4 regions of the Parabacteroides sp. CAG:2 genome follow, and region 1 is predicted to be linked to each of the others. Evidence: riboswitches for the same ligand, from Rfam matches in the RefSeq annotation. Region 1 holds a riboswitch; each other region holds the start of a gene.
The links. Region 1 has a riboswitch for cobalamin ahead of QVP94_RS00010 (threonine/serine exporter family protein). Riboswitches for the same ligand answer to the same signal wherever they lie in the genome.
Positions count from the first base shown of each region.

Region 2: linked by a shared signal. The riboswitch ahead of QVP94_RS10025 (TonB-dependent receptor plug domain-containing protein) and the one ahead of QVP94_RS00010 (threonine/serine exporter family protein) in region 1 are both predicted to bind cobalamin.
Region 3: linked by a shared signal. The riboswitch ahead of QVP94_RS00660 (porin family protein) and the one ahead of QVP94_RS00010 (threonine/serine exporter family protein) in region 1 are both predicted to bind cobalamin.
Region 4: linked by a shared signal. The riboswitch ahead of QVP94_RS11685 (sirohydrochlorin cobaltochelatase) and the one ahead of QVP94_RS00010 (threonine/serine exporter family protein) in region 1 are both predicted to bind cobalamin.

Region 1 is NZ_FR885248.1:854-4,070, reverse strand. It holds gene QVP94_RS00015 (DUF5074 domain-containing protein) at 1-1,434, shown strand, start outside; cobalamin riboswitch at 1,446-1,644, shown strand; gene QVP94_RS00010 (threonine/serine exporter family protein) at 1,691-3,028, shown strand; cobalamin riboswitch at 3,144-3,217, shown strand, end outside.
Region 2 is NZ_FR885297.1:110,999-114,215, reverse strand. It holds gene QVP94_RS10030 (putative transporter) at 1-912, shown strand, start outside; cobalamin riboswitch at 1,022-1,226, shown strand; gene QVP94_RS10025 (TonB-dependent receptor plug domain-containing protein) at 1,265-3,217, shown strand, end outside.
Region 3 is NZ_FR885254.1:3,438-6,654, reverse strand. It holds gene coaW (type II pantothenate kinase) at 116-970, shown strand; cobalamin riboswitch at 990-1,192, shown strand; gene QVP94_RS00660 (porin family protein) at 1,485-2,093, shown strand; gene priA (replication restart helicase PriA) at 2,181-3,217, shown strand, end outside.
Region 4 is NZ_FR885305.1:68,422-71,638, forward strand. It holds gene aspT (aspartate-alanine antiporter) at 1-1,417, opposite strand, end outside; cobalamin riboswitch at 1,503-1,700, shown strand; gene QVP94_RS11685 (sirohydrochlorin cobaltochelatase) at 1,829-2,746, shown strand; gene QVP94_RS11690 (TonB-dependent receptor) at 2,893-3,217, shown strand, end outside.

The DNA of each region.
Region 1 (3,217 bases):
AAGTATATCGCCCAAAACGCCGAGGGCAAATCCATAGCCGACGGCCGTTCCTATCTTCCGGTAGACGAGCACAAAGGCTATATAGGAACCAGCAACGGTATCTGGATCTACGATAGCGATAAGATGACGATCGGCAAACAAATAGAAGGTTCCGGAAATCCGAACGCCGATGGATACGGTGAGTTGTATTATGCCCAGATCGGTACCATGGTACGTGCCAACGACCTTGTCTTTGCCGTCCATCAACAATATGGTTTATTGATAATAGACCCGAAAACCGATAAAATTATCCGTACCATCGCCGCCCCGATCGAGAAAGAGACCGTAAAAGGGCAAGAGAAGGAGATTCAACGAGGTTTCGGCTCTATCGTTCAATCCAAGGATGGTACGCTCTGGATCAGCATGACCCAGAATACGGCCGGGGATGGTTCCGCCTTGGAATATATGCTAAACTTGAACCCCTATACCTTTAAGGTGGACACGGTAAAGATCCCGTTAAGCGAGACCATCGGTGTCGTTCCGAACTCTTGGTACGCATGGACCGCCGACGGTTTCTGCGCCAGTGCCAAGGAAAATAAAATCTATTGGAACGGACAGCCCAAAGAAGGAAGCTGGTTCACCGGCTACCAAATCTGCGGATATGATATCGACAAGAAGCAATTCTTCCAATTGATCGACCTTAGGAAACTGGACTGGGATTGGCGCTTGTACGGAACCGGATTTCGCCTTAACCCAAAAACCGACGAGCTATACACCTTCTTGTATCATGAATTCCAAGATCCTACGCACATGTTAGCTCGTATAAATAACAAAGGCGAAGTGGTACAAGAATATTCGATGATCGTAAACTATTGGTTCCCCGCTATCCCGGTTTTCCCGGATAACGCCGCACCGGTAATATCTTCCGATTTCCCTTCCTCTATCGTATTAACCGAGGAAAAGCCGGTCTATAAACTCGCTTTAGGCAATATGGTGACCGATGAGGACAATATGGATGCCGCCATCGTAAAATCAGTCTCATCCGTTACTCCCTCCAGCCCGATTAACGCGATCGTTCGTAATGACTCCTTAATTATCAGTACAACCTCAGATATCAAGGAATATCAGGAGGCTACAATAACCGTCCGCTTCAACTCGAACGGAAAGATCGTCACCAAGAACATGGTCGTAACAACCGAAGAAGCACCGACAAGCATAGAAGAGCTATCGCAGCCGACCTTGAAAATCTATCCGAACCCGGCGGTTAACTCGATACAAATCAATATCGATACCCCGGCGGAGATAGAGATCTATACATCTCGCGGAACAATGGTCCGGAAATCCACGATCAATCCCGGAGAATCCATCAACGTAAGCGATCTATCCCAAGGCCTCTATTTCATCCGTATCATAACCGGAGGGAAGACAGAGACCGTAAGGATGATTAAGAAATAAAAAAAATTCCTTACCTTTGTGCCCGAATTGGTTTCGTAATGCCTATTCGGGCATACGGATTAAAAGGGAATCCGGTGAGAATCCGGAACAGTCCCGCTGCTGTGAAACTCCTTTAACATTCTAATACTACTTTCGCCACTGGCTCAAGGTAGTCGGGAAGGCATTAGGATGGGAGCTAGTCAGAAGACCTGCCATTCATTTAAGATTCATATCCTCGTGGACTAGGATATAGAGTACAACATAAGAATTAAAAGAAATGATGACAGACAAGGAAGTATTGTTGTTACGGCGCAAATTGGATCTTTTGCTCCGTACGGGAAAATTGTTGATGGAAAGTGCCGCCGACACGAATCGTATCGAGCGAAACATGAAACGAGTTGCCGCCTTTATGGGTATCCCCGAGGAGAAACTGCATATCGATATCCGATGGACCATGATCATGGTGAACGTAAGCGATGAGCGAAATTCCTTCTCCAAATTCCAGAAATGCGAGAAGCACGGAATCAATATGACGGCAATCTCACAGGTAAGCAAGCTTTCATGGCGGGCGATCGAGCAAGATTATTCCTTGGATAAATATGAGGAAGAACTGGAGAAGATCGTTCACCAACCCCGGAATTATACCCCTTATATCGTAGCCATCGGAGCGGGATTCGCATGCGGAGGATTCTGTAAGCTATTTGGATGCGACTGGATGGCATTCCTATTCGCTTCCATTTGCGCTTTCGTCGGGTTTAGGGTACGGGCCCGCTGTGTCGAAGCTGGACTTAACGTATATATGAGTATCGCCGCGGCCGCTTTCGTATCCACCTGCTTGGCATATGCGTCCTCCTTCTCCGGGCTATCCGACACACCTTATCATCCATTATTAGCCTGCGCCTTGTTTATCGTGCCGGGCGTACCCTTGATCAACTTCGTGGATGATATGCTAGACAATCATTTGCTGGTCGGCATCACCCGAGCCTCCAATACGGTCATGATGGTAGCCGCCATGACCTTCGGCATCGCGTTCGCCATGCGGGTACTTGTCATGAATGATGTCGAGATAGATCATAAGTTCAGTGAATTGAGTATGGTTCCACATGATCCGTACTACATATACGCAATAGCGGCAGCAATTTCGGCCATGGGTTTCTCCATGATATTCAACATCCAGCGTCGGCTATTATGGGTAGTGGCCGTAGGAGGTATCATCGCCGTATGTACCCGTAACTTCGTAAACTTCGAGTTGGGATATGGTCCCGTAATCGGCTCGTTCATGGGAAGTTTCGTAGTCAGCGTGCTTGCCGTCAAAGCCGTCCATTGGTGCCACGTTCCCAATCATGTGCTGACCATCCCATCGGTTATCCCCATGATCCCGGGAGTCTTGATGTATCGTTCTTTATTAGCGTTCATTAATCTGCATGGAGTAATCGGTGAGGTCACAAACGCATTCTTCAACGGGATCAATTCCGCACTCATCATTCTTTGTATCTCACTCGGTGTAGCTGTCCCGAACATCTTCGCCCGTCGTTACATCGCCAAAGATCGCCAACGACATTTACAAGAGGAACTGGAAAAGCGCCGGGAAAGAGGGAAGTTCATTGAATGGTGAAAAAACTTTTCCATAAAGATTAGTCCGGGAAAAACTATCGCATAAGGATATGCCAAATTGTTTAACACGTTCAATATATTTAACATATTTCATTAAAAAAAGCCCTATCAATACTATACTTTTGTGACGTTTTGGTGATAGATGTTGCATTCCGCAAGTCTATAAAAGGGAATTTCGGTTAGATTCCGG
Region 2 (3,217 bases), on a different contig from region 1:
GTATTGAATGGGGATGATAAGATTTTTGTTATTACCGCAGAGCATGACGTGGAGGCGATAAAGACTTTTATCGGTCAAGAAATACAGATGGATCGTAAGCAATGGATTCCGGCGGAAAGCCAGTTTATCAGCCGGCGTATTTTGGTTACCCGGTCTGAAATCAACGGTAAGCAATTAGGGGCTTTGCAGTTACGCCGTTTACATGGAATTAACGTGACTCGGATCAATCGTGCGGGGCTGGAGTTGGTAGCTACTCCTAATCTGGTCTTGCAAATAGGCGACCGGGTGACAGTGGTCGGTAGTGAATTGGCGGTGGAGAAAGTTGCCGAGACGCTGGGTAATTCAATGAAACGCTTGAATGAACCTAATTTGGTGACTATTTTTGTTGGTATAGTTTTGGGTATTATCGTGGGAAGTCTTCCTATTAGTTTTCCGGGTATTCCTCAACCGGTGAAATTAGGATTAGCGGGAGGTCCGTTGATCGTTGCGATATTGATAAGCCGGTTCGGTTATCGTTATAAATTGGTTACTTATACCACGCAAAGTTCTAATTTACTATTGAGGGAATTAGGAATCACGTTGTTTCTCGCCTGCGTGGGATTGAGTGCGGGTGAAGGTTTTGTCGATACGATAGTCAATAAGGGTGGTGTAGCTTGGATCGGTTATGGTTTTATAATAACGTTATTGCCTCTACTGATTATCGGTTGTGTGGGAAGGTATTTTTATAAACTGAATTATTTTACGTTGATGGGATTGATTGCGGGAAGTACGACCGATCCTCCTGCGTTAGCCTATTCCAATATGGCGGCAGGAAATGATGCGCCGGCGGTTGGATATGCGACGGTTTATCCATTGACCATGTTTTTGCGTGTGTTGACCGCACAGTTAATGATATTATTCTTTTATACATAGAATAAATATTTTGTTGTTAGTAATGTTTAGAAAAGTGTAAACTCCCTAGCCTTCCGCCGAAGTGATTCGCCGGGGGGCTTTTTTGTTGCTAATCAAAAAGTAAACATGTATCTTTGCGGCCAATCAAGGTGTAGATGTTATCGATTCCGATAATAATCAGTAAAAGGGAATCCGGTGCGAGTCCGGAGCTGTACCCGTAGCTGTAAGTCCTTGGAGCCCCGGCAAATCTTGTTGCCACTGCCTATCGGATAGGCGGGAAGGTAGCCGACAGAGGGTGGACGAGCCAGAAAACCTGCCATGATTTTGTTATGCGACGTTTCGGGTGAAGACGTTGGTAAACCTAAGAATTATTATGCGAGATTTATATCTTATAAGATGTCTGTGCGTTTTTAGCGTATGGTTATTTTCTTTGGGTGTCGCTTTCGGTCAACAGATCGATACGACGGCCTATCACGAGCTTTCCGGGGTGGAAGTAGTGGAGAAGGTACGTCCGTCGGTCACCCGTGAAGGTACGCCTTTGCAAATTATGGACCGGGCGGGAATCGATCGCTTGGGAGTACAAGACCTATCCGAGGCCGTGAAACGCTTCTCGGGAGTTACAGTACAGGATTATGGGGGGATCGGAGGATTGAAAACGGTCTCGGTACGTAGCTTGGGAGCGAAGCATACCGCCGTCAGTTACGATGGGGTGACGATTACGGATGCGCAAAGCGGGCAAGTCGATATCAGCCGTTTCTCGTTGGATAACGTGGAGATGGTTTCCTTATCGATCGGACAATCGGATGACATCTTCCAAACGGCAAGGGTGTATGCCTCGGCAGGAGCCTTGAATATACAAACCGGAAAGCCCACGTTTAAAGACAAATCGTTTCATACTTATCTTAAGGTTAAGGGAGGTTCCTTCGGGCTTTTTAATCCCGTGCTGCATTATGATCAAAAATTAGGAAAGCGTTGGAGCGCATCCTTACATGGTGATTTCGTGCGTGCGGATGGGCAATATCCCTATACATTGATTAATGGGGAATTGGAGACGAGAGAGAAGCGTAGAAATAGCGATATCCATGCTTACCATTTGGAAGGTAATCTATTCGGCGATTTTGGAAGGGGAGGCGAACTTTCCTTTAAGGCGTACTATTTTGATTCGGAGCGGGGGCTTCCCGGTTCTGTTAATTTATATAACAAGAACACTTCTGAACGATTATGGGATAATAACTTTTTCGTGCAATCGGGGTATAAGAATGTTCTTAATGAGAAATTTACGCTACGGGCCATGGCTAAGTATAATTATGCTTTTACTCGTTATTTAGATATAAATGATAAATATGCTGCGGGCGAACAAGTCGATTTGAATACACAGAATGAGTATTATGGCTCTGTAGGTTTGCTGTATACTCCTATAAAGTATGTATCGGCGACGTTGACTACGGATTTAACTCGCTCTATGCTGGACAATAATTTTGTGAACGGCCCTAATCCAAAGCGAATGGCCTCTCAATCAGTACTAGCGGTGCAATATAAGAACAGTCGATTCACGGCTACCGCTAGTTTATTGGGAACATATATCACTGATAAAGTGGAGCAAGGGGAAAAACCGGATGATAAGAGGCGTTTATCCCCGGCTGTAAGTTTGTCTTGGCGGCCATTCTCGGAAAGTACTTTGCGGATACGTGCCTCTTACAAAGATATATTCCGGGTTCCTACATTTACGGACTTGTATTACCTCCGTATGGGAAATACAAATTTGAAACCGGAAGAAACTTCCCAATATAATGTAGGGGTAACATGGAGTTCTTCCTGTGGGGATTGGCTGCGGCATTTCAGTATTTCGGCGGATGGATATTATAATACGGTGAAAGATAAGATCGTGGCTTTACCTACCATGTATGTTTGGAAGATGATGAATATGGGCGAAGTGGATATTAAAGGGGTAGATGTAAATTTATCTACACAATTCCGATTGCCCTTACGAATGAGCTTGCTTTTGGCTTCCACTTATTCTTTTCAATACGCGGTTGATGTGACAGATCCGGAAGCTAAGAATTATAAGGATCAGATTCCTTATACACCTCGTCATTCTGGCACGGTTTCCGTAACCTTGGAAAATCCATGGGTAAATGTCTCTTATATACTGACTGCGGTTGGTGATCGTTATGCATTGCCGCAAAATATAGATCGGAACAGGATTGATTCTTATATAGAACAGAGTATTTCTATAAATCGAGATTTTCGTTTTCGATATTTCGGTTTGCGTTTGCAAGGTGAATTGTTAAATCTTGCGAACGTGAATTATGATGTTATTCAGTAT
Region 3 (3,217 bases), on a different contig from region 1:
TTACGGTTTTTAAATAAAGAGAGGCTGGACAATTGATTTTGTCCGGCCTTTTTTAGTATTATATGCGGGTTTATGTACTTTTGTAGCGATTATTCAATTAAAAAGGGAAAGAATCATGGGAATCGTTATAGGTATAGATGTGGGAGGTAGCACGACCAAGATCGTCGGCGTGGAGGATAAGAAGATCAAGAACCCGATGTTCGTGAAAGCTACCGATCCGGTAACCTCTTTATTCGGGGCCTTCGGTAAATATATTTATGATAATAACATCTCGCTCTCGAATATAGAGAAAGTGATCTTGACGGGTGTAGGTAGCGCCTATATCGATCAACCTTTATATGGCTTACCAACCGCGAAGACGGATGAGTTCCTCGCAAATGGGCTAGGGGCGCAGTATAATACGGGACTGGATAGCCTGTTGGTGGTCAGCATGGGAACGGGTACCTCTTTTGTCAAGGTACAAGGCTCCACGGTCGAGCATATCGGGGGATTGGGTATCGGTGGCGGAACCATCCTCGGCTTGTCTAAGCTATTATTGAAAACGCATGACTTTCACCAAATAGCGTCTTTGGCTGAGCATGGTTCCCTGAATGATATCGACTTGCATATCCGGGATATTACGCCACATCCGCTACCCGGCCTGCCGCTGGACGTGACAGCCTCTATTTTCGGAAAAGCGGACGCGAACGCTAAGGTTGAGGATATCGCTCTCGGTATCGTTCATATGGTCTTGCAGACCATCGGGCAAGGAGCTGTTTTCGCCTCGTTAAATGGCGATATCAAGAATATCGTATTGATCGGTAACTTGACTCGCTTGCCACAATGCCCGGATATTTTCCCCCGTCTGGAGGAGATGTGCGATGTCCATTTCAAGATACCGGAGTATGCCGAGTATCGCACGGCTATCGGGGCGGCTTTATGCTATATCAGGAACCGGGAATATAAGGATATTTTTTGTGGAAAGTGTTAGGCTACATCAAAACTTTATGTATCTTTGCTACATGCTTTGTTCCCTTTCGGCAATCGCCGGATAGGGATTAAAAGGGAATCGGGTGAGAATCCCGGACAGTCCCGCTGCTGTAAGCTTCATAAACGGGTTGAGCAATACTGTTGCCACTGTTCATTCAAGTGAATGGGAAGGCGCTTAAGACCGGAAGTAAGTCAGAAGACCTGCAAGGCGTGTATATTTTCGACGGCTTCGAGGAAAGGCCGGAAGAGAACGCAAGAACCGTATCCGGTTTTTACTATTCTTTATCCAAGGTTTTCTTATCAAGTCGTCTCATGGTTTCGGATAATTATTTTGCCATAATAATTAGGGAAAGAAGCATGAATCTGACCGACGGGATGAGCTCCGTGTGTAAGATGCATGCTTTCTTTGCGTTTAAAGGACTGGGGTATTCCGTGAACACTCTATAGAGAATATTTGTTTATTATTAGAAAAGTGCGTTTATTTGCAACGAGTAATTAACAAAAGAAGTATGAATATGAAGAAAATTGTGGGACTTGTTATGGTTGCCTTGCTAGCGTTGATGGCGCTTCCGGCGAACGCTCAGCTTAAATTCGGTATCAAGGGAGGTGTGAATATATCGTCTGTTCATTTCAACTCGGACGTGTTGAAAGCGGATAACGTCACCGGCTTCCAAGTGGGTCCGATGATCGAGACGACCTTACCGTTGGTGGGTGTCGGGATCGATGCGGCAGTGTTGTATTCGCAAAAGGGTTTGGAAACGACCTCGGCTGGCGGGGTGAAGACTTCGATGAAGACGGATTATATCGATGTTCCGGTCAACTTGAAATGGAAATTCGGCTTACCGATCGTCAAGGCGTATCTGGCAGCCGGTCCGTATATCGGTTTCCGTGTAGGCGGTGATAAGTTTTGGGATATCCCGGGTTCCGTAGCGGATCAGGTGAAGGCGAAGAATTTCAGCGCAGGTCTTAACTTCGGTGCCGGCGTGGAACTGATCAGTCACTTGCAGGTGGGTTTCAATTATGGTCTGGGACTGACTGATAACTATAGTATTGAGAAGGTGAACCTCTCCGACGGTGCCGGAAAGAACCGTGGATGGTCTATCACGGCAGCGATCTTGTTCTAAATAGGTGAAAATAAAATGAGAGAGGCTGGGCTTTAGAAGTCCGGCCTTTTTTGTTATTTTTGGGCTCGTAATGAAACACCTGTTTGAATGAAATACGCGGACGTCATACTTCCCCTTCCTTTGGAGAATAGCTATACCTATCGGATACCCGAAGATCTGAAAAGCGCCGTGACTCCCGGTTGCCGGGTGATCGTGCATTTCGGGAAGAAACGATATTATACGGCCATCGTCATGGAGGTACACGACCGGGAACCGGTATCCGATTTTGAGACGAAGGAGATCTACGCTTTGCTGGATGCCACGCCGGTGCTCCGCCGTCCGCAACTCCGTTTCTGGAAATGGATATCTTCTTATTATATATGTAAGCTGGGCGACGTGTATAAGGCGGCCTTGCCTTCCGGCTTAAAGTTGGAAAGCGAGACGGCGGTTACTTATAATGAGGATTTCGAGGCCACCGCCCCCTTGCGCCCGAACGAGCAAGCGGTACTGGATGCTTTTAGCGGGGTTTTGAAATTGACGATCTCGGAGTTGGAGAAGAAGACCGGTCTTCGAAATGTTGTCCCGATCGTCTCTTCCTTGATGGTGAAAGGGGCGGTTGAGGTGAGCGAGGAGCTAAAGCGAGGATTCGTTCCCAAGACACAGGCGTTTATCCGTTTGGCCGAGGCTTACCGGGATGAGACGAAATTACAGGCGGTGTTCGAGGATTTGAAACGAGCGAAGAAGCAAGAGCTTCTGCTGGTCAGCTTCTTGGATTTAAGCCATACCTTGAATCCCGCTTTATCGAAGGAGCTTTCCAAGAAAGAGCTATTGGAACGCAGTGGTTATACCTCTGCGGTATTGGAGGGTCTGCTGAAACGGGGTATCTTGGAGAGTTACGAGAAAGAGGTGGGTCGTTTGCAAGTATCCGTCTGCCGCTTGCAAGAGCCGAATCCGCTCAGTCCGGCGCAAGAGAAAGCCTATGGAGAGATCCATGAGACTTTCAAGACGAAGGAGGTCTGCCTGCTTCATGGCGTGACTTCCAGTGGTAAGACCGAGATATACGTCCGTTTGATCCATGAGGTCTTGCGGCTGGGGCGGCAGGTTTTATATATGTTGCCGGAGATCGCTATCACGACCCAGATCAC
Region 4 (3,217 bases), on a different contig from region 1:
CGAAACTGGGACCCGCCGTGATACCGACTACGGCGATAAACATATTCAGTCCCAAATTATTTAATATCCAGACGGAAGGCTCTGGAATACGCCCGAAGGTCGGATGCTTGGAACGAAGCCATCCAAAGACGAGTCCGGCTATCAAAGCGCCGCCACTCGTACTCAGGCTGATCGGGACACCTCCGAAATGAATCGCGAGCGAACCTAAAATTCCCCCTAAGAAAATACCGATACCCACGAAAATCAAATCGGTCTGATTGGTTGGGCGATCGGGATATCCTAAAGTCGTAGCCGCTTTATTTACCTCTGATTTCATACCCACCAATTCCAACATATCACCGGAATCTATCACCGTAGCGGCCAAGACCGGGATATTGATACCCGCACGCCTTACGGACTTGATGCTAACACCATGCATAAACGATTGATTGCGTAAATAGCAGATCTTTTTCCCCACGTATTCCTTATGGATCACTAGTACGGGTAACGTCTCTGCCGGAAAATCGAGCAATTCAATGTCATTGACCTCGTCGCCAATCCAGTTCTCCTCTCCGATCACGAATTCCCGGCGACCGCTTAGGACAACCTCATTTCCGGTATGTAAAACCAAATCCGGTTTAACATTGGTTACTACATTATTAATACGGACACGCTCCACGAACAAATGCCGTCCCAATTGGTCTAAATACACCTCCAACTGCTTTACGCTTTTGCCATCCTTGAACCATTCATTACTAATCTTATAGGCCCGGAAAGTTACCGGACGGGCGGCAGGCATAAAGCCCGGTTGCTCGCTCTCGTCGTTATTTCCCATTTTAGCCTCTAGCTCTTTACAGGCTTTTTTCACGTAGTCGAGTCCTCCTAAAAGACGTGGCCCGATATCACTCACTAACCATGCGGATCCTGCCGTACCGAAAATATAAGTTACCGCATAGGCCACGGGCATTACATTTACCATAGCGCTTTTATCCGTATCGCTAATATTCATCTGTCCGATCGTATCTTCGGCAACTCCTAATACTGCCGACATCGTCTGGGAGCCCGCCAATAATCCTGCGGCCTCGCCTGCGTTATATCCCATAAGTTTCGCTAACAAAAAAGGAGCGATCAAACAAAATATACACATGACGGCGGCGAAAAGCATTTGAGGAAGACCTTCCTTTTTCAATCCCCGGAAGAACTGTGGCCCAACGCTATATCCTACAGCGAAGAGGAACATCAAGAAAAAGACGGACTTTAACGGTCCGCTTATATCGATTTTCAATTGCCCGATCAATACACCGACCAATAATACGCTGGTAACCGTTCCCAGCGTGAACTTCTTTATCTTAAACTTGCCAATCCAGAAACCGAGAGCTAAGGTTATGAAAATAGCTAGCTCCGGATAATGTTGAAGTAAATTAGTTATCCATTCCATATCTATTTATTTGATGTTAAACAAAAAAGATGCTATTGAAACAGGGATTCTTTGAAAGATGTTGTTACTTTTCGGGATTATTTATATAAATTTGCGACCGCTTAGGTGATAGAGTTTGTCTACCGACAACTCTATAAAAGGGAATCCGGTTAGAATCCGGAACAGTGCCCGCTACTGTGAAGCTCTTGAAAAGGAAAGCGTTCTGCTATGCCACTGTCTTAAGAAAGATGGGAAGGTTGCTTTCCGAGCCAGTCAGGAAACCTGCCAAGCGAAGTAATGATTAATTCCTCCCGGGGTCAGGAGCAATTAAGAGGATAGAAATATCACCTATATCCAAAAGATGTTGGAGACGGAATAATACGTTGTCTCCGTGGGATTGATATGTAATCTAATTATTAATATATTCATATGATGAGGAAACACTTACTATCTTTCTTCCTGCTGGTCATCAGCCTAGTTTGTCGTGCGCACGATGGCGAGAATTTTGTAGCATCCGATTTATTCGCCTCTTTACAACCGGGCGATAAGGCCGCTTTATTGATGGTACATTTTGGAACAACCCATGATGATACCCGTGCCTTGACAATCGACGCGATCAATCAAAAAGCGAAAGAAGCTTTCAAAGATGTTGAGTTGCGTGAGGCATGGACTTCTCGCATTGTAATGCGCCGCTTAAAAGCTCGTGGCGTAGAGAAACTGAACCCGATCGAGGCCTTGGAAAAATTAAAGACTGATGGTTATACACATGTCTTGATCCAATCCACGAATATAATCGAAGGTATCGAGATGGAATCCTTACGTAAGGATGTTGCCACCATGAAATCTTCTTTCAAGGAGATTCGTATCGGTAATCCTTTATTGTATACACCGGAGGATTATGAGGCGGTAATCGTCGCTATCACAAAAAATGGGGCGAAAGAAGGCGCTACTTTATTGGTAGGCCATGGCACTTATACTCCGGCGACGGCTCAATATGCCATGTTGGATTATATGTTGAAGGAGAAGGGATTCAAGGATTATTCCGTAGGAACCATCGAGGGCTATCCTACTTTTGATACGATGGTAGCCCAAGTAAAGGCCAATGGAACGAAGAAAGTCTTGTTGATGCCATTTATGTTTGTCGCCGGAGACCATGCGAAAAACGATATCGCCGGTGATTGGAAAGAGGAACTGGAAAAGAAAGGCTACGAGGTAAGCGTATTTATGGAAGGTCTGGGACAGAATCCGGATATTCAGAAGATCTTCATCGAACATGCCCGTTTCATGGCTAAACATAAGATGATCGATATCGTTGATAAGAAGAAAGCTTATGCGGTAGAGAAGGACTAAAAAAGTTCTCCAAATCTATGTTTTATTCCTTTCGGAAGAAAAAGTAATTCCTTCCGAAAGAAACTAAATTTTCATTCGAAGGAAAATGGAATTTCTTTCGAAAGGGATTTCACATGCATACAATAAACAGTTATAATGCTAAATATATGAAAAGAGTTTTGACAATCTTACCGTTGACAGCCTTATGTATCAGTACGATGCAGGCACAACACAAGAATGAGTACACGAATTTCGCCGATACGACATTCAATATTCAAGAAGTCGTAGCGACCGCCGCACGCAAGCCACGTCCACAAATCACGAAGTTGGACGTACCTATGAAATATCTTCCTATTTCAATTAATAGCATTACGGCGAGTAGTCTGGAGTTGCGAGGTATCCGTAATATCCAAGATGCGGTACGCTTTATGCCGGGCGTACGATTCCAGACATCTTATGGCGCATTTCAACAATTGTCGATCCGTGGTTTCG